4 regions of the Rubneribacter sp. genome follow, and region 3 is predicted to be linked to each of the others. Evidence: predicted binding sites of a transcription regulator. Region 3 holds the regulator's gene; each other region holds the start of a gene.
What was found. Region 3 encodes LexA, which represses DNA repair genes until DNA is damaged. Its sites were predicted from a motif close to CNAACANNTGTTNG; they were not measured.
Positions count from the first base shown of each region.

Region 1: a site for LexA is predicted at 1,487-1,500, ahead of recA (recombinase RecA). Genes of this name have one in related genera too.
Region 2: a site for LexA is predicted at 2,121-2,134, ahead of ruvC (crossover junction endodeoxyribonuclease RuvC). Genes of this name have one in related genera too.
Region 4: a site for LexA is predicted at 1,458-1,471, ahead of ACWKY3_RS12615 (putative DNA modification/repair radical SAM protein). Genes of this name have one in related genera too.

Region 1 is NZ_CBDTNW010000127.1:181-4,624, forward strand. Features, by position in the region: partial or broken gene ACWKY3_RS09475 (RecX family transcriptional regulator) at 1-365, opposite strand, end outside; gene recA (recombinase RecA) at 367-1,425, opposite strand; gene pgsA (CDP-diacylglycerol--glycerol-3-phosphate 3-phosphatidyltransferase) at 1,663-2,829, opposite strand; gene rimO (30S ribosomal protein S12 methylthiotransferase RimO) at 2,834-4,156, opposite strand; gene ACWKY3_RS09495 (YajQ family cyclic di-GMP-binding protein) at 4,172-4,444, opposite strand, start outside.
Region 2 is NZ_CBDTNW010000112.1:4,741-9,184, forward strand. Features, by position in the region: gene ruvB (Holliday junction branch migration DNA helicase RuvB) at 1-838, opposite strand, end outside; gene ruvA (Holliday junction branch migration protein RuvA) at 878-1,468, opposite strand; gene ruvC (crossover junction endodeoxyribonuclease RuvC) at 1,465-2,070, opposite strand; gene ACWKY3_RS08180 (YebC/PmpR family DNA-binding transcriptional regulator) at 2,461-3,261, opposite strand; gene bfr (bacterioferritin) at 3,554-4,018, shown strand; gene ACWKY3_RS08190 (acyl-CoA dehydratase activase) at 4,154-4,444, shown strand, end outside.
Region 3 is NZ_CBDTNW010000145.1:29,810-34,253, forward strand. Features, by position in the region: gene dut (dUTP diphosphatase) at 1-366, opposite strand, end outside; gene nrdR (transcriptional regulator NrdR) at 368-814, opposite strand; gene ACWKY3_RS10645 (hypothetical protein) at 932-1,234, opposite strand; gene lexA (transcriptional repressor LexA) at 1,349-1,987, shown strand; gene hflX (GTPase HflX) at 2,117-3,433, opposite strand; gene miaA (tRNA (adenosine(37)-N6)-dimethylallyltransferase MiaA) at 3,467-4,414, opposite strand; gene miaB (tRNA (N6-isopentenyl adenosine(37)-C2)-methylthiotransferase MiaB) at 4,404-4,444, opposite strand, start outside.
Region 4 is NZ_CBDTNW010000174.1:2-4,445, reverse strand. Features, by position in the region: gene ACWKY3_RS12615 (putative DNA modification/repair radical SAM protein) at 1-1,440, opposite strand, end outside; gene ACWKY3_RS12610 (TIGR02452 family protein) at 1,713-2,567, shown strand; gene crcB (fluoride efflux transporter CrcB) at 2,585-2,980, shown strand; gene ACWKY3_RS12600 (putative ABC transporter permease) at 3,000-4,214, opposite strand.

The sequences.
Region 1 (4,444 bases), on a different contig from region 3:
CGCCGGTCGTCCACAAGCCCGCAGGAGACCGCCCGTCCCACCGCCGCCTCCGCAGCCTCCGCCGAGAAGCCGTCCCGCGCAAGCCTCCTGCGCAGCGCCTCGCTCGCCTGCTCGTGCGAGCAGGCGAGGAGCTCTATCTTGCGAAAGGCCCTCTCGGCCTCGTCCGCTCCGCCCGCTTCGCATGCCCCATCAGAAAACGGCTCCGCAGCGGCTCCGGATGAGCCGCGCGGGCCTTCTGCGCCCTCGGCGCGGCCGGCCCGACGGCCCTCGACGTGCCGCGGACCCCGGGCGGAGGCGGAATCCGAGCGGAGGATGGCGTCCATGCGCTCCCGCAGGCGGGCAAGCTCCTCGGCCGAGGCCGTCATGCTACTTCTTCCCCTTGGGCTTGGCTGCCGGCGTCAGGGCCTCGGCCTCCTCGGCCGACCGGGTGATGATGGGGATGTCGAAGGCCTCCCTCACCTTGTTCTCCAGCTCCTCGCGCAGATCGGGGTTCTCCTTGAGCGTCTGCTTGGCCGCCTCGCGCCCTTGGCCGAGGCGCTCCTCGCCGTAGGTGTACCAGGCGCCGCTCTTCTTCGCCACGCCCGCCTCCACGGCCATGTCCACGATGCAGCCCTCGCGCGAGATGCCCTCGCCGTACATGAGGTCGAACTCCGCCTGGCGAAACGGCGGGGCCACCTTGTTCTTGACCACCTTGGCGCGCACGCGGTTGCCCACGATCTCGCCGTCTTTCTTGATGGAGTCGATGCGGCGGATGTCGATGCGCACGCTGGAGAAGAACTTGAGCGCCCGTCCGCCCGTCGTGGTCTCGGGGTTGCCGAACATGACGCCTATCTTCTCGCGCAGCTGGTTGATGAAGATGCAGGTGGTGTTGGACTTGGAAAGCGAGCCGGCCAGCTTGCGCAGCGCCTGGGACATAAGGCGCGCCTGCAGGCCCACCGTGGTGTCGCCTATCTCCCCTTCGATCTCGGCCTTGGGCACGAGCGCCGCCACCGAGTCGATGACGATGCAGTCTATGGCGCCGCTTCGCACCAGCATGTCGCAGATCTCGAGCGCCTGCTCGCCGGTGTCAGGCTGGGAGATGAGCACCTCGTCGATGTCCACCCCCAGCCGCGCCGCGTACACGGGATCGAGCGCGTGCTCCGCGTCGATGAAGGCGACGATGCCCCCGAGCGCCTGGGCCTCGGCGAGGATCTGGAGGGCGAGCGTCGTCTTGCCGCTCGATTCAGGTCCGTACACCTCCACGATGCGGCCGCGCGGCACGCCCCCGATCCCAAGAGCCGCGTCAAGCGGCAGCGATCCTGTGGGTATGGCGCCGATGTTGAGGCCCTGCTCCCCCTCTCCGAACTTCATGATGGAGCCCTTGCCGAACTTCGTCTCTATCTGATCGGTGGTCAGCTTGAGCATCTTCTCTTTTTCTTCGTTCATGCGCTTCCTTCTCTTCCCGGCGACGCTCTGCGGCGCGTGGTTTCCGCTTTTCCCTATTATACGAACATCCGTTTGAACGTCAAGACTTGGTTTCCAACGGATCCGCAGATCCAGTATAGCGGGACCCTCCAGCGCGGACATGGCGCGCATCCAGCGCGACGGCGCCTCGATCCAACGCGTATCCGCCGTCCGCCCAACGCCGATCCAGCGGCCCTCCAGCGCGCTTCCAGCGCGGATCTAGCGCGCCTCCAGCGCGTCGAGGGCAAGCTCCAGGGCCGCGCGCACGGTCTGCCGGCGCACCTGCTCCCGCGTGCCCGAGAACAGCCGATGCTCGGCGCGGCCGCCGCGCTCGTCGCAGCAGGCGAGCCACACCGTGCCCACGGGCTTTCCCGGCTCGGCGCCGCCCGGCCCGGCGATGCCGGTCATGGACACCGCCACGTCGCACCCCAACCGCTCGCGCGCGCCCTTGGCCATGGCGAGCGCGGTCTCGCGGCTCACGGCCCCCTTCGACGCGATGACGGAGGGATCGACGTCCAGCAGGCCGCTTTTGACCGCAGAGGCGTAGCTCACCACGCCTCCGCGCACCGTCTCCGAGCTGCCGGGAACCGCGGTCAGAGCCGCTGCGGCAAGTCCGCCCGTCAAGCTCTCGGCCGTCCCCAGCGTGCGCCCCGCCGCGCGCGCCGCGTCGAGCACGGCCGCGGCCAGCCGGGAGAGCTCCTCGTCGGCGACGCCGGCGACGTCGCCCCCGCCGGCGCGTCCGCCCCTTCCCAAGCCCAGAAGGCGGCGCGCCTTCGCGATGTAGTCCAGCATGGACACCACGGTGAGCACGAGCGCCACCAGCATGACCAGCCAGCTGAGCGTCCACATCCAGTCGGAAAGCGCCGCATGGACGCTTCCCGCCATATGGCTGTCCTTCACGCAGAACAGGACTATCGCCACCATCTGGAACACGGTCTTGGCCTTGCCGTACCAGCTGGCGGCGATCACCACGCCCTCGTTCGCGGCCACCATGCGCACGCCCGACACAATGAACTCGCGCGCCAGGATGACCAGAACCACCCAGCTGGGCAGCGCCCCCAGCTCGATGAGGGCGAGCAGCGCCGCGCAAACGAGTATCTTGTCGGCCAGCGGGTCCATGAACTTGCCGAAGTCCGTCACCTCGCCCCGGCTGCGCGCCAGGTACCCGTCCAGCCAGTCGGTGCAGGATATGAGGATGAAGATACCCGCCGCAACAAGGCTTTTCGCATCGTCGGCCACCTGGGGCAGGCCGAACCATTGCGGCCAGGGGCTCACGAGAGCCGCCACGAACACGGGCACCAAGCAGATGCGCACGAGCGTGACGATGTTCGCGGGCGTCCACAGCCTGCCGGCGGACGTTGGATTCAGCCGCCTGTCCCCGCTCACGACCTCACTCCCCCTCCATCTCGTAGAGGAGCGTGCCCGTTATCGTCACGGAGCGCACCTCGCCTGCGCGCCCTGCGGCCAGGTAGGTGACGCCGTCCACCTCGGGCGCTTGGCACATGGCGCGCCCGAACAGCTGCCCGTCCTCCTCCACGCCCTCCACCAGCACGTCCATCACGCGCCCCGTCCGCTCGGCGATGCGCGGGGCGCATGCCGCGTCGGATGCGTCGCGCAGGCGCTGCGCACGGTCGGCCTTCTCCTCCTCGTCCACCTGGCCCGGCAGATCGAAGGCGCGCGTGCCCTCCTCGCGCGAGTAGGGGAACACGCCCACGTAGTCGAACAGCCCCTCCTCCACGAAGTCGCACAGCTCCTCGAACTGCTCGTCCGTTTCGCCGGGAAAGCCCGCGATGAGGGTGGTGCGCAGCGCCGCGTTCGGGATGCGCTCGCGCACGCGGCGCACAAGCGCCTCGAACTCCCCGCGCGACCCCGGGCGGTTCATGGCGCGCAAGATGGCGGGGTCCACGTGCTGGAGGGGGATGTCGAAGTAGTCGCACACGTTCGCGTGCGAGGCCACGGCGTCCAGAAGCTCGTCGGTCAGCCCCTCGGGCTGCAGATACATGAGGCGAAGCCACGTGTCGGGGAACTCTTCTGCCAAGGCCCCCACAAGCCAGGCGAGCGACGAGGGCTGCGGCAGGTCGGTCCCCCACCGCCCCGTGTCCTGCGCGATGAGGACGATCTCGCGCACGCCCTCCGACACGCGCGCGGCCACCTCGGCGCGCACCTCGTCGTAGGGGAAGCTGCGGTAGCGCCCGCGGATGAAAGGGATGGTGCAGTAGCTGCAGAAGCGGTCGCACCCGTCGGAGATCTTCACGTAGGCCGACACCGCCTCGCCGATCCCCTCCTTGCCTGCGGCGACCGATCCCCGCCCGCCTCCCGGGATGCCGTCAAGGCCCAGGGCGCCCGCGACGACGGCGGCGATGTCGTCCTCCCGGCTGCACGGAACGAAGGCGCGCGCCTCCGTCAGCTCGGCGGACAGCTCCTCGCCGTAGCGCGCCGGCATGCAGCCCGCCACCACAAGCGGCGCGCCGGCTGCCACGTTGGGAAGCCCCGCCGCGTCGAACACGGCCTCCAGGCTCTCCTCGGTGGCGCTCTGTATGAAAGAGCACGTGTTCACCACCACCGCGTGGGCGCGGGCGGGGTCCTCCTCCAGCGCAAAGCCCGCCTGCGCCAGGCGCCTGCGCATATGGGCGGTGTCAACCTCGTTCTTCGCGCAACCAAGGGTGATGAACGCCACGGAAGGGGCGGCATCCGCAAAGGTCTTCGAATTCATGGCACGCGCGCCGCCTCAGCGGTAGTTGACGTACTGGAGCGGCTGGCCGTAGTCTTGGCCCTTCAAAAAGGCGATGACCTCCTGCAGCGTGTCGCGCGACGCCGAGCTCACGCGCAGCTTGTCGCCCTCGATCTGCACCTTCACCTTGAGCTTCGTGCCCCTGATGTCCTTGCTGATGCGCCCGGCGCACTCCTTGTCTATGCCCTCGACGATAGAACCGCGCACCCGGACGCTCTGCCCGGCGGCGGCCTCGGGCTCGCCCCACTTGACGGCGGCCAGGTCGATGCC
Region 2 (4,444 bases), on a different contig from region 3:
GCCCCAGCGCGTCAACCTCGAAGAAGCTGAGCGCCTGGGCCGCCACGTCCTCGTCTATGACGCCGTCGCCGCGCACCTGCGCCCAATCGCGCACACGCTTGAGCAGCCTGTTGGCCAGACGCGGCGTGCCGCGGCTGCGCCGGGCTATCTCGAGCGCGCCGTCCTCGGCCGCCTCCACGCCCAGTATGGAGGCCGAGCGGCGCACGATAGCCCCCAGCTCCTCGGGCGTGTAGTACTGCAGGCGGAACACGATGCCGAAGCGGTCGCGCAAAGGCCCGGTGAGCAGGCCCGTGCGCGTTGTGGCGCCGATGAGGGTGAAGCGCGGCAGGTCGAGGCGGATGGAGCGGGCCGCGGGACCCTTTCCCACCACGATGTCCAGCGCGAAGTCCTCGAGCGCGGGATAGAGGACCTCCTCCACCATGCGGTTGAGACGATGGATCTCGTCGATGAACAGCACGTCGCCCTCTTCGAGGTTCGTGAGTATCGCGGCAAGGTCCCCGGTACGCTCGATGGCGGGGCCGCTCGTGGTCTTGATGTTGGCCCCCAGCTCGTTGGCCACCACCGTGGCGAGCGTGGTCTTGCCCAAGCCCGGAGGGCCCGAGAACAGGATGTGGTCCACCACGTCCCCACGGGCGCGCGCGGCCTCGATGAGGATGGCCAGGGACTCCTTGACCTTGGTCTGGCCCAGGTAGTCCCCCAACCGCTTCGGCCGCAGGCTGCGGTCGAGCGCAAGGTCGTCCTCCGTGAGCTCGGGCGCCACCGCGCGCGGGGCAGGACGCTCCTGCGCGCCGCGCGCCTCGAACACCAGGCCCTCTATCTCCATGTCGTCGCGTGCCATGCCGTCCAATCCCGTTTCGTCTCCTCGCGCCGCCCGGGGCTACGCGCCCAAGCGCTTCAACGCGTATTGTAGCAGTCCGCCCTCGTCGGCGCCCTCGGGGGCGCCCTTGAGCGCCACGTCGGCCTCCGCCGAGGTGAAGCCCATGGACAGCAGCGCCTCGTGGGCGCCCTTGAGGCTCTCCGCCTGGACGGCCGCCGGCGCGCCCTCGTCGAAAAGCCCCGCCAGCCCCTGGTCGAGCGAGCCTTTGAGCTCCAGGATGATGCGCGAGGCGGTCTTCTTCCCCACGCCGGGTATCCGTTGCACCGCAGCCACGTCCTGGGCCGCTATGGCCGCGGCCAGCCCCGAGGGCGTGAAGGCCGAAAGCGCCGCCAACGCCACCTTGGGCCCCACGCCGCTCACGCCGATGAGCTTTTCGAACAGCGTCTTCTCCTCAAGCGAGAGGAAGCCGAACAGCGACATGCCGTCCTCGCGCACCTGCAGGTAAGTGTGCACCTCCACCGCAGAGCCCGTCTCGGGCAGCTTTGAGAGGCTCGCCTGGGACATGCCCACGGCAAACCCCACGCCGCCCACGTCCACGTAGGCGGCCGTCGCCGTCTTGCCCGCCAAAACGCCTTTCAGAAACGCGATCATGCCCGCTCCTTCCTTGAAACCGCCCGCCCGGACGCGGCGCAGGAGATGCCCCGGCGCCCGGCGTCGCGCGCCTCGGCTTTCGCCACCAGATGGTCGAACCTGCTCTCGGCCTGCGCGAACCCCTCGTGGGTGGTGAAGCAGATGGCCGCGGCCAGCGCGTCGGCCGCATGGTCCGGCCGGGGGACGTCGTCTAGCGAAAGCAGCTGGCGCACCATGTACTGCACCTGCTCCTTGTCCGCCGAACCCGTGCCCACCACGGCCAGCTTGATCTGCTTGGGCGAGAACTCCCCCACGTACAAATCGTGCTCGGCGCAGGCCACGAGCGCCGCCCCGCGCGCCTGCCCGGTGGCGAACGCCGCCGTGACGTTCTGGCCGAACCACACCGTCTCGATGCCCACGCACGTTGGGCCGAACCGTCCGATGACGGCGCCCACCTGCCGGTGGATCTTCATCAGGCGATGCTCCAGAGGCACGTCCGCGGATGTGGAGACGCACCCGTACGCCACGCACGACAGGCGCGCACCGCTTTGGGACACGATGCCCCAGCCGGTGTTCGCCAGACCGGGGTCAATGCCGAGTATGGTGCGTTCGACGCGCGCCATCTGCCCTTTCCTCCAAGCTGCCGCCCGCTCTGCGGTCGCGCTTTTTCTTACAAACGAATGTTCGCACCTATCCTACCACAACATTCAGAGGACGGCGGCGAAAACTTGGGCGAGGCCCTTTGACGGCCGTTCAGCTTGCGGCCGTCGAATCGGGCGAGCGACGGACTCCGGGCGCAAGCCGGGGCCCCAATTTCCGAATTCCTTACCGCAAGGGACGACGGTAGCGCAGACGGGCTGCGCAAACGGGCAAAAGGGGCGGACGCCGGCAGTTGGCGCACCGATGCGCGCAAGACGCCGGACGCACCGGCAAGACAGGCCGCGCAGCACGACGGCCCCGGAAGCGAGCGGGCTTCCGGGGCCGTCGTCGGTCGATGAGGGGAGCTGCGCCCGCTACTCGTCGAGCGCCTCGGCTATCTCGTCGGTGATGTCCATGGTGTGGTAGACGTTCTGCAGGTCCTCCAACTCCTCCAGCTTGTCCACCAGGCGCATGACCTTCTTCGCGTCGGACACGGAGACGGAGGTGGGCGTGGTGGGCTCCATGGTGAGCTCGGCGCCCTTCACCTCAACACCCTGCTCCTCCAGACCGCGCTTCACGGCCATGAGGTCGGTGGGCGCGGTGTAGACGATCCACTCCTCGTCGGCGTCCTCGTAGTCGACGCCGCCGGCCTCGGCCACGGCCATCATGAACTCGTCCTCGTCGGCGGCGGCGCCGTTGGGGCCCACGGGGTTCTTCTTGTCGCCCGTCTCCACCTCCTTGGCCACCATGACCTGGCCCTTGCGCTCGAACATGAACGCCACGGAGCCGGAGGTGCCGAGGTTGCCGCCGTGGTGGTTGAACGCCGCGCGCACGTCGGCGGCGGTGCGGTTGCGGTTGTCGGTGAGCGCCTCGCAGTAGATGGCCACGCCGCAGGGACCGTAGCCCTCGTAGACCACCGTCTCGTAGCTCGCGGAGTCCTTGCCGGTGCCGAACGCCTTGTCGATGGCCACCTTGATCTTGTCCTTCGGCAGGGAGTAGCCCTTCGCCTTCTCGATGGCGGCGGCAAGCGACGCGTTGTTGTCGGGGTTGGGGTCGCCGCCCTCCTTGGCCGCCACGGTGATGTTGCGCGACAGCTTGGAGAACAAGGCCGAGCGCTTAGCGTCCTGCGCGGCCTTGCGATGCTTGGTAGTTGCCCATTTTGAGTGCCCTGACATATGAGTCCCTTCCGATATTGCTTATGCCAGCCGCTTATTCTAGCACACCGGCCGAATCCCCCGGTCGCTTTCGCACGGTTTTCAAAAACAGGCGAAAGGCGGGAAGCGGGCGGAGGGCGCATCTTCGAAGCGTGCGGGCTTCGGCGCGGCTACGGTACGCCTACGGCCTTGCCGGAAGCGGCCCGCGCGGGGCGAGGGCCCGTACAATCCCGGGAAGGGGCCGAGGCGCCTCGCGGCCCTCCCGGCCGCAAGCGCCGGCCGAACGCAACGCCGACAAGAAGGAGCATCCGCCATGAAGGGAAACCGGGAACTCGTAGACGCCCTGAACAACCTGCTCGCAGGTGAGCTCACAGCCATCAACCAGTACATGGTGCACGCCGAGATGTGCGAGGACTGGGGATACGCCCGTTTAAGCGACAACTTCAAAAAGCGCTCCATCACCGAGATGAGGCACGCCGAGAAGCTGATCGAGCGCATCCTGTTCCTCGAGGGAACCCCCGTCGTGTCCAACCTCAACGACATCCGCATCGGAGAAGCCGTGCCCCAGCAGGTCGACAACGACCACAAGCTGGAAGTGGACACGGTCAGGGACTACAACGAGGCCATCGTCCTAGCCGGCACGGTGCTCGATTACGCCACGCGCGACGTCCTCGAAGGCATACTGCGCGACGAGGACCGCCACGTCGACGAGCTTGAGGAGCTGCAGGACCAGATCGAGCAGATGACGCTTCCCACGTTCCTCTCCACGCAGAACTGACGCGCCGCCGCCCGCCCGCACCCCCCTTCCTTTCGCGAATATTGCGCAAAACCGCATAGGTTGTTCATTTTTATTAAACAATCTGTTGCATATAATCGGGAAAGCAGTTGTATCGTCGCCAAGGTGGGAAGGTGTATGGAACAAGCAAGACGGCGCCCGGGAGCATCGCCCAAGACCGTCCACGTGGGCATCGACGTGGGATCCACCACGACCAAGGCGGTCGCCCTCGATCCGAGCACGGGAGACGTGCTGTTCTCGCGCTACGCCCGCCACGGCGCGCTTCAGGCGCGAAGCGTGCTCGACGCCCTCGGGGAAGCGGCGGCGCGCCTTTCCGGCGCGCGCATGCGGGTGGCGCTGTGCGGATCGGGCGGCGGCGCCATCGCCGAGCGGCTGGGCGTGCCGTTCGTCCAAGAGGTGGTGGCGGGC
Region 3 (4,444 bases):
GCGGGGAACCTTCACCACGACAAGCTGCGCCACGCGGTCCCCCCGCCTCACCTCGAAGGCGTTGTCGGGATCGGTGTTGAGGAGAATGGCCTTGATCTCGCCTCGGTAGTTGGAATCTATCAAGCCGGGGGCGTTCACCAAGGACACGCCATGCTTGGCGGCCAGCCCGCTGCGCGGCAGCACGAGTCCGGCGTAGCCGGGAGGGATGGCCACCGCAACGCCGCATGGGACGAGCTTCCTCTCAAGCGGCCCCAGCACGCAGTCCTCGGTCGCCCGAAGATCGATCCCCGCGTCGCCCTCGTAAGCGTAGGAGGGCATGGGCAGGCCGTTATCCGTTCGAACCGCAGGTATCTTGATCTCATCCATGTCAGCGCAACCCCTCGAGCGCGGAGGCGAACTCCTCCACGTTTTGGAAATCCTTGTAGACGCTGGCGAACCTCACATAGGCGACGTCGTCGAGCTTCGCCAGGCGCACCAGCGCCATGTCCCCCAGCTCCTTCGAGCGGATCTCGCTTTTCGAAGCGTTGCGCAGCTCGGTTTCTATGCTGTCGATGAGCGAAGCGATCTGATCGGGTGATATGGGCCGCTTCGCACAGGCCATCAGCAGGCCGCGCATGAGCTTTTGACGATCATACGCCTCAGATGATCCATCCGCTTTGGTCACGAGCAAGGGGTTGTCCCCCAAACGCTCGTACGTGGTGAAGCGCCGGCCGCAATCCAGGCACTCGCGTCGGCGGCGGATGGCCGTACCGTCTTCCGACGGGCGGGAATCGACCACCTTGGATTCGGTGTTTCCGCAAGCAGGGCAACGCATAGAGGACAGCTCCTTCGGTTGACGTAGGCCAAGCCTAACATACCAGATATAGTGCCTCAATCGAAATGCCGCTTCCCTGCAAGAAAAACCCACCGACACGCGCCTTGACGCCGCCGCCTACAGCCCGAAGACTGCGCTCGCCATCGCCAGGGCAACAAACGCGAAGCCAGTCACAACGGCTTGGCTGACGGGAACACGGTCGAAAGCCTTGCCGCGCGCGGTGCCATAAGCCAGGCTCTGGAGGGTTTCGCTCGACAGACGCCTCCCAGACGTCGGCGTCGCGGCGCCCTCAAGCCTCTTTCGCCCGCAGGCGTTCGTGGGGAAATCGATGACGATCCCCTTCGGAGCGAGCCCGTGCGTAAGCCCCGGATCCAGCGCCGACGTGCCGTCCACAGGGCACCGCAGATCGAAATTCCTCATTTTTTGCCTCCTTGGCCTTGCGTAGAACCTATGTTCGCGTATATAATAGAGCGAACATAGGTTCATGTCAATAGAAAAATTGAACATATGTACGACCCGAGGAAAGGAAGGGCCATGACGGGAAAAGTGACGAAACGCCAGCGAGCCGTGCTCGACTGCATCGAAGAGTGCATCCGGGAGAAAGGGTACGGCCCGACGGTGCGCGAGGTCTGCCAAAGCCTGGGGCTCTCCTCCCCCTCCACTGTGCACGTCCACCTCAAAGCCCTTGAGGAGAAGGGCCTCATCAAGCGCGACCCGCTCAAGTCGCGCTCCATCGCCCTCACCTATCCGCTCGAGGACGCCTCTGCGGCGTCGAACATCGTGCAGCCCAGCTTCGGCAAGATCGTGAACGTTCCGCTCGTCGGCAACGTTGCCGCTGGCACTCCCATCCTGGCCGAGGAGAACATCACCGACACGCTGTCGCTTCCTACCGACATCGTGGGCGACTCCCCCTCTTTCCTGCTGTCGGTGCGCGGTGAGAGCATGATAGAGGCGGGCATCAACGACGGCGACTACGTCGTGGTCAAGGAGCAGCCTGTCGCCAACAACGGCGACATCGTGGTGGCCATTATCGACGACGGCGCCACGGTCAAGCGCTTCTACAAGGAAAGCGACCACATCCGCCTGCAGCCCGAGAACTCCTCCATGGATCCCATCATCACAACCGATTGCTCCATCGCGGGCAAGGTGGTGGCGGTGTTTCGCCGCCTGTAGGGTCTGCGCGCCCGCCCTTTAGGCGCTCGCGATCCGCGCACCCATACGGGACGGAGGTGCCTGAAGCGCAGCGCCGCCCTCCGCCATCGAGGCAGAGCGGAGGGCGGCGCGCAGGGAAGAGCGTTTCGCCTATTCGCCCCCAACTGCAAACCGACGGAACATCCCGGCGTAGGAGGGCGAAGCCAGCATGGTGATACGCGTCCCGCCCTCTTCGTGTGCCTCGGATAGGATACGGCAGCGCTCGTGCGCCACCGACACAAGGTCGCCGCGCTCGTACGGAACAAGAACCTCGAGGCGCTCGTCGTGCGCCGAGGCGATGCGCGCGATGTGATCGACGAGAGCCTCTATGCCCTCCCCTGTGGCCGCCGACACGATTTGCGCCTGAGCATGACGCGACTCGATGGCGCCCGCATCCTCGGCGCTGACCAGATCGCATTTGTTGAACACGAGCACGCGGCGCAGGTCCTGGGCACCAATCTGCTCGAGCACGTCCTCGACAGCGGCTATCTGGGCCTCACGCTCCTCAGACGACGCATCCACCACGTGCAGCACAAGATCGGCACCTGTGATCTCGTCGAGCGTGGACTTGAACGCCTCCACAAGCGTGGTGGGCAGCTTCTGGATGAAACCGACCGTATCGGTTATGGTTATCTCGCGTCCTTCGGGCAGCTCGAACCTGCGCGTGGTGGAGTCGAGCGTGGCGAACAGCTTATCGTAGGCCAGGACGTCGGCCCCGGTCAGACGATTGAGCAGGCTCGACTTGCCGGCGTTCGTGTAGCCGGCCAGCGCCACTTTGAACATGCCGCTTTCGTAGCGACTCTCGCGCTGCACGGCGCGCACCTCAGCCAGGTGCTTGAGCTCGCGCTTGATGGACGTGATGCGCTTGCGCACCATGCGACGGTCCACCTCCAGCTGGCTCTCACCTTCGCCGAAGCGCGACCCCACGCCGCCGCCCATGCGGTTGGAGGCAAGGTGCGCCCACATGCCGCGCAAGCGCGGCAGCAGGTACTCGTTTTGGGCGAGCCGCACCTGCAGCCGCCCCTCGCGACTGGTGGCGTGCAGCGCGAAGATGTCCAGGATGAGCGCCGTGCGGTCGATGACCTTCACGTCCTTGCCCACCGTCTTCTCGAGGTTCGCCTGCTGCGACGGGGTGAGCTCGTCGTCGAACACCACGAGGTCGGCGGCGTGAGCGCGCGCAAGCTCGGCCACCTCCTCCGCCTTGCCGGTTCCGATGAAGGTTTTGGGGTTGGGCGCCTCAAGCCGCTGGGACGTTGTCGCCACCACGTCGGCACCGGCGGTGTCCGCCAAGCGCTCAAGCTCGGCCAAGGAGGAAGCGAGCGGCCATTTCGCCCCCGGACGTTCGACGCCCACGAGCACCGCGCGCTCCCTGCGCTGCTCGGACAAAGCGGCCGCGCCGCGCGAGATGGCGGATTCAAATTCGGACATAAGGCGATCCTTTCCCGTAAAGCGCGTGCGCAATCAGCATCGCGCAGGTTCTCCGAGCGCATCCAGGGCTCGCTCGACAAGCGCCTCCACGTCGCCGTCGTTCGCATCCACCCACCGGATGCGCCTATCCTTGCGAAACCAGGTGCGCTGCCTCTTCGCGTAGCGCCGCGTGGCCACCTTGACGCGATCGACGGCCTCAGCGAGCGTCGATCGCCCCTCGATCGCGTCCGCGATCTCCTTGTAGCCGATGGCCTGCGGCGCGGTGACCCCCTCTCGGAAACCCTGCGCAAGCAGCCCCCGCACCTCCCCCACCAATCCGGCCTCCACCATGGCGTCCACTCGCGCGTCGATGCGCGCCCGCAGCACGTCGGGATCAACCGCCAGCCCCACGAACGCTGCGGGGACCGCCTGGGGGATCGACGCAAGCCGTGCGCGCTGCGCGGCGTAGGACCCCCCGTCCTCCAACAGCTCGAACGCGCGGATCACGCGCTTCACGTCGGCTGGCGGGATGAGGGCCGCGCTCGCCGGGTCGCGCGCGTCAAGCAGGCGCCAGAGCGCTTCGACGCCCTCGTCCTTGGCGAGACGCTCGTAGCGCTCCCGCACCGGGTTGCCAACCTGGTCGCCTTTGGGAAACTCGTAGCCGTCGATGGCGGCGCGCACGTAGAAGCCGGTCCCTCCGCACAGGATGCAGCGCGCCCCGCGCGCGTCTATCTCGCGAAACCGCTCCCTCGCAAACGCCTGGAACAAAGCCGCCGAAAACGGCTCGCCGGGATCGACCAGGTCGAACCCGTGATGGGGCACTTTGCGCTCATCGACGGGAAGCTTGCCGGTGCCGATGTCCATGCCCCGGTAGATCTGCATGGAGTCGGCGCTCACCACCTCTCCCCCAAGCCTCAGGGCAAGGGCCTGCGCAAGCTCGGTCTTCCCCGAAGCCGTGGGCCCCACGACGCAGATGACAGGCGAGCCCAGCTCAAGCACCATCCACAACCTCGCCGGAAAGGTACCAGGTCT
Region 4 (4,444 bases), on a different contig from region 3:
GGGAAGGCCGGCGTGTGCGGTCCGGCGGGAGGAGGGCGCGGCCCGATCCGCCTTCGGCGGGCGTTTCGCGGCCCGGACGGCCCCCAAGGCGCGCCCGCCTCCCGCCGCCCGCAGCTTCTCGGGCGTCTGCACGCTCTCGAACAGGCTCATCTGCCCGGGCGTGACCTTCGCCGACCGACGGCCGTGCGCGCCGCCCTCGATGGGGGCGGCCAGCCGGGCGCGCAGGCCCTCGCGGGTGAACTCCGCCCCTTGCCCCGCGTACTTGCCCGCGCAGGTGATGAAGAAGCGCGCCCTCTTGTAGGCGATGCCCAGCTTGCGCAGCTCGGTCTCCCGCAGGCAGGTGGTGCGCCGCGCGCGCACGATGAGGTGCGCTCCCCGCACGCCGATGCCCGGCACGCGCAGCAGCGCCTCGAACGGCGCCGCGTTCACCTCCACGGGGAAGAAGTCCAGGTGGTTGAGGGCCCAGTTCGCCTTCGGGTCGATGTCGGTGTCCAAGAAGGGGTGCTCTTCGTCCACGATCTCGCCCACGTCGAAGCGGTAGAAGCGCAAAAGCCAGTCGGCCTGGTACAGGCGGTGCTCGCGGTTAAGCTGCACGGCGTCGGCGCCGGGAAGGCGGGCATCGTCGTTCACGGGCAGGTAGGCGCTGAAGAACACGCGCTTGAGCGACAGCGTGCGGTAGAGCGCCGCCGACAGGGTGAGTATCTGGAAATCGCTTTCGGGCGTGGCGCCCACGATCATCTGCGTGGACTGGCCCGCCGGCACGAACGCGCGCTCCTTTCTGGGCGGTCGGGCCTTTTGCAGGTAGGTGGTTTTGCGCCGCATGAGGGCGCGCGTGTCCTTGTCCTCGGCTATGCCGTCGCGGATCTGGCGCATGGGCGCGATGATGCGCTGCTTGTCCTTATCGGGGGCCAGCAGCCGCAGGCTTTTCTGGGAGGGCAGTTCAAGGTTCACGCTCATGCGGTCGGCAAGATGCCCCAGCTTCTGGATGAGCTCGGGGGAGGTGCCGGGCACGGCCTTCGCGTGGATGTAGCCGCGGAAGCCGTGCTCTTCCCGCAGGATGGCCAGGGTGCGGATCATAAGTTCGGTGGTGTGGTCGGGGTTGCAAAGGACGCCGGAGCTTAAGAACAGCCCCTCTATGTAGTTGCGCCGGTAGAAGGCGATGGTGAGCTCGGCCAGCTCGCGCGGCTCGAACGCCGCGCGCGGCACCTCGTTGGAGGCGCGGTTCACGCAGTAGGCGCAGTCGTAGACGCAAACGTTGGTCATGAGCACCTTGAGCAGCGTGATGCAACGCCCGTCAGCCGAGAAGCTGTGGCAGCAGCCGGCCGCCAGCGTGCTGCCCAGCCTGCCTTTCCGAGCGGCGCGGTCGATGCCTGACGAGGTGCACGCCACATCGTACTTCGCCGCGTCGGCGAGGATGTCCAGCTTCTCTATCAGCTCCATGCGCCCATCCGTTCGTGCGATCATATGTTTGCAAGAATGTTTGTTCGCTTATGATAGGGGGCGAGGCGAAGCGCGTCAATCGAACAAACGATGGAGATGCGCGGGCATCCGCCGCAGCCTGCGCGGGCGCCCGCTGCGGCGCCTTCCGCCTGCCAGCCGACTGGAGCGGCCTTTTGCCTATTCTTTCCCTGCGCGTTCTTTACTATAATCGGGAAAACGACAAAGGAGCGCCGCCCGCATCGGCGCCCGAAGGCACGCGAACGGAGGATCACATGGCCGACAGGGAACAGAGGCGCGCCCAGGTCGCCAAGCACGAGGCGCTGATGAGGGGCGCATGCGCAAGCGACACCGAGGCCACGGTGGCGGCCGCGACCGTCTACGAGGACGGCGAGGGCAGGACGCTGCCCGTGCCGCAGGCGGCGTTTGAGGAGACCGAGACGGTGGTGACCACGGCCTTCGCACCGGAGGCCCTGGTCAGGTTCGGGAAGGGGAAGACGGTGGTCGTGGACCCGGCGTCGTTCATGCGGCCCGGCGGAGCCTACGAGGACGGCGCCTTCGGCCCCGAGCAGATCCTGTGCTCGGAGAGCAACCTCTACCAGGTGCTGCGCGGCATCAAGCCCGTCTACCACGACAAGAACCGCGACTACCGTTGCGGCCAGCTGTTCTCCGACCGGGCCGCCTACCTGCCGGGCGTCGTCTTCTCGTGCGGGGGATCCGTGCGCAAAGCCGATGTCGTGGCCGTGGCCGAGCCCGTTCGCGCGCACGCGCTGGAGAACCATCGCTCCGAACGCGAGTGCGACCGGGCGATAGCCGACCGTGTGGAGGCGCTGCTGCGCATAGCGGCGGCGAACGGTTGCGAGACGCTTGTGTGCGGAGCGTTCGGCTGCGGGCGCAACGGCTACGACGCGGCCCGGGTGACAGAGCTGTTCCGGGCGTGGATCGAGGCGCATCCGGGCGTGATCGGGCGCATCGTGTTCGCCGTGCCGCGTGCGCATTTCCCGGCGTTCGACCAGGTGTTCGGTGCGCCCGAGCCGCCTGCGCCGGAAATTGCGGCCGCGGGGCAGGACGACGAGGATGCGCTTGACCCCTCGAGCATCGAGCTGCCCGAGGGCGTCACGCTGCGCTGAGGGAGGGGGAGGCGCGGATGCTGCCCATCCTCTACGTCGGCCTGGGCGGGTTCGTGGGAGCCGTGGCGCGCTACCTTCTGGGACTCGTGCCTGTCGAAGGGGACTTTCCGCTCATGACCTTTCTGGTGAACTTCTCGGGCGCGGTGCTCATAGGGGCTGTGTTCGAGGCCGCCACCGCAGGGTCTGGCCTGCCCGACGGCGCCGTGCTGTTCCTCAAGACGGGCGTGTGCGGCGGTTTCACCACGTTCTCCACGTTCTCGCTCGAGACTCTCTCGCTTCTTGAGGGCGGCAAGTACGCCGTGGGCGCGCTCTACGCGTCGGGCAGCGTGGCGGCGTGCCTGGCCGGCGTGGTGCTGGGCCGCTTGGCCGTGCGCGCGCTGCGCGCGACGCTCTCCGGGTCCGCAGGGACGTGATCGCGCCCAGGCGCGCCCGCTACCGTGCGCGGGTGGCCTCCTGCGGGTTGATGGACATGCTCTGGAAGCGCTCCTGCATGTAGGCGTTGTCGAAGTGCGTGTCGAAGAACTCCACCAGCGCCGATTGCCCCATGTCGTCGCCGGCTTCGCGCTGGTACCAGCAGTCGAGCGCGATGAGCGTCATGGCGCAGTCCACTATCATGAGCGCCGCGCACACGGTGGTCACGGTGTAGCGCAGGTTCCAGGGGATGAGGTTCACCAGCTTGAGCATCCACGGCAGCAAAAGCTTGATCCACACCACGCCCAAGCATCCCCACATGGCCATGAACATGCCGTTGGTGCGGCCGTCGATGGACAGGAAGGTGCCCGTGTAGTCCCAGGCCACAATGCCGAAGGCGAACTGCATGAACCAGCTGACCAAATACTCGAAGGCTCCGCCGATGACGGCGCTCACCAAAAACACGACGAGCACGTTTTTGTCATGGAACCGGTTGAGGGCCATGGTCATGAGCACCGCCCCCACGCCGTAGATGGGCGAGAACGGCCCGAACAGAAGGCCCGCGCGGTCTTGGTAGTGCCCCGGATCGACCACGGCGAAGTGGTAGACGGTCTCGATGATAAGGCCCAGCACGCTGCATACGACGAAGATCCAGAACAGGTTGAAGAAGTTGAGGGTGATGTAGCCCTTGCCCGTCTCGTCGCGTCCGAGCGTGCCCTCCTCGGCCTGCTCGCGCGTCTCCATGTCGCGCAGCTTGCGCTGCAGCTCGCGTTCTTGGGCAAGCGAAGGGTCCAAATAGCTTTGCATGACGACGAGGAACACGGCCATCACGCCGTAGGGGAGCAGGCCCCAGGTCAGCCCGGTCAGCATGATGTCGCACAGCACCACCGCCACCAGGACCAAGATCATGACGTCGGCTATCTGCGCGGCATGGCGGCGCTTGTTGCGCAAAAGCCTGATGCCGAACAGGCAGAACATCGCGGCCAGCCCCGCGGTGAGCGCGGTGTCGGCCCCGAAGATGACAAGGGTGGCCGAGGAGAACTCGCGTTCCAAGGTGCCGTTTTGCAGAAGCAGGGTCATCCCCACGATCAGCAGCACCAGAAGCGCCGTCACGCACGCTCCCATGACGGCGGACAGGATGCCGAACGCTTTGAGCGGCAGGGGGATCTTCCGCTTGTTCGGGGGTATCGCCTCTTCGGCGCTCGAATCGGGGGTGCTCTGGTCATGGATGCCCATGGCGGCGTCTCCTTGGATGGGGTCGGGTCGGGCGCGCCGGGTGCGCGCGGATGGCTCCGGACGATATTCGGTACAGTATAGCGGTAAAGGGGCCGTTCGTCCCCTCCGCGCGGAGAATCGCTACCGATCTGATCAAAATGCGGTTGATAGCCCTGGGGGCCGAAACAGGGTGAGGCCGGGATCCGCCCCGCTTTTTTTCGCAGGGCCAAAAGGAATTGGCATGCGAACGC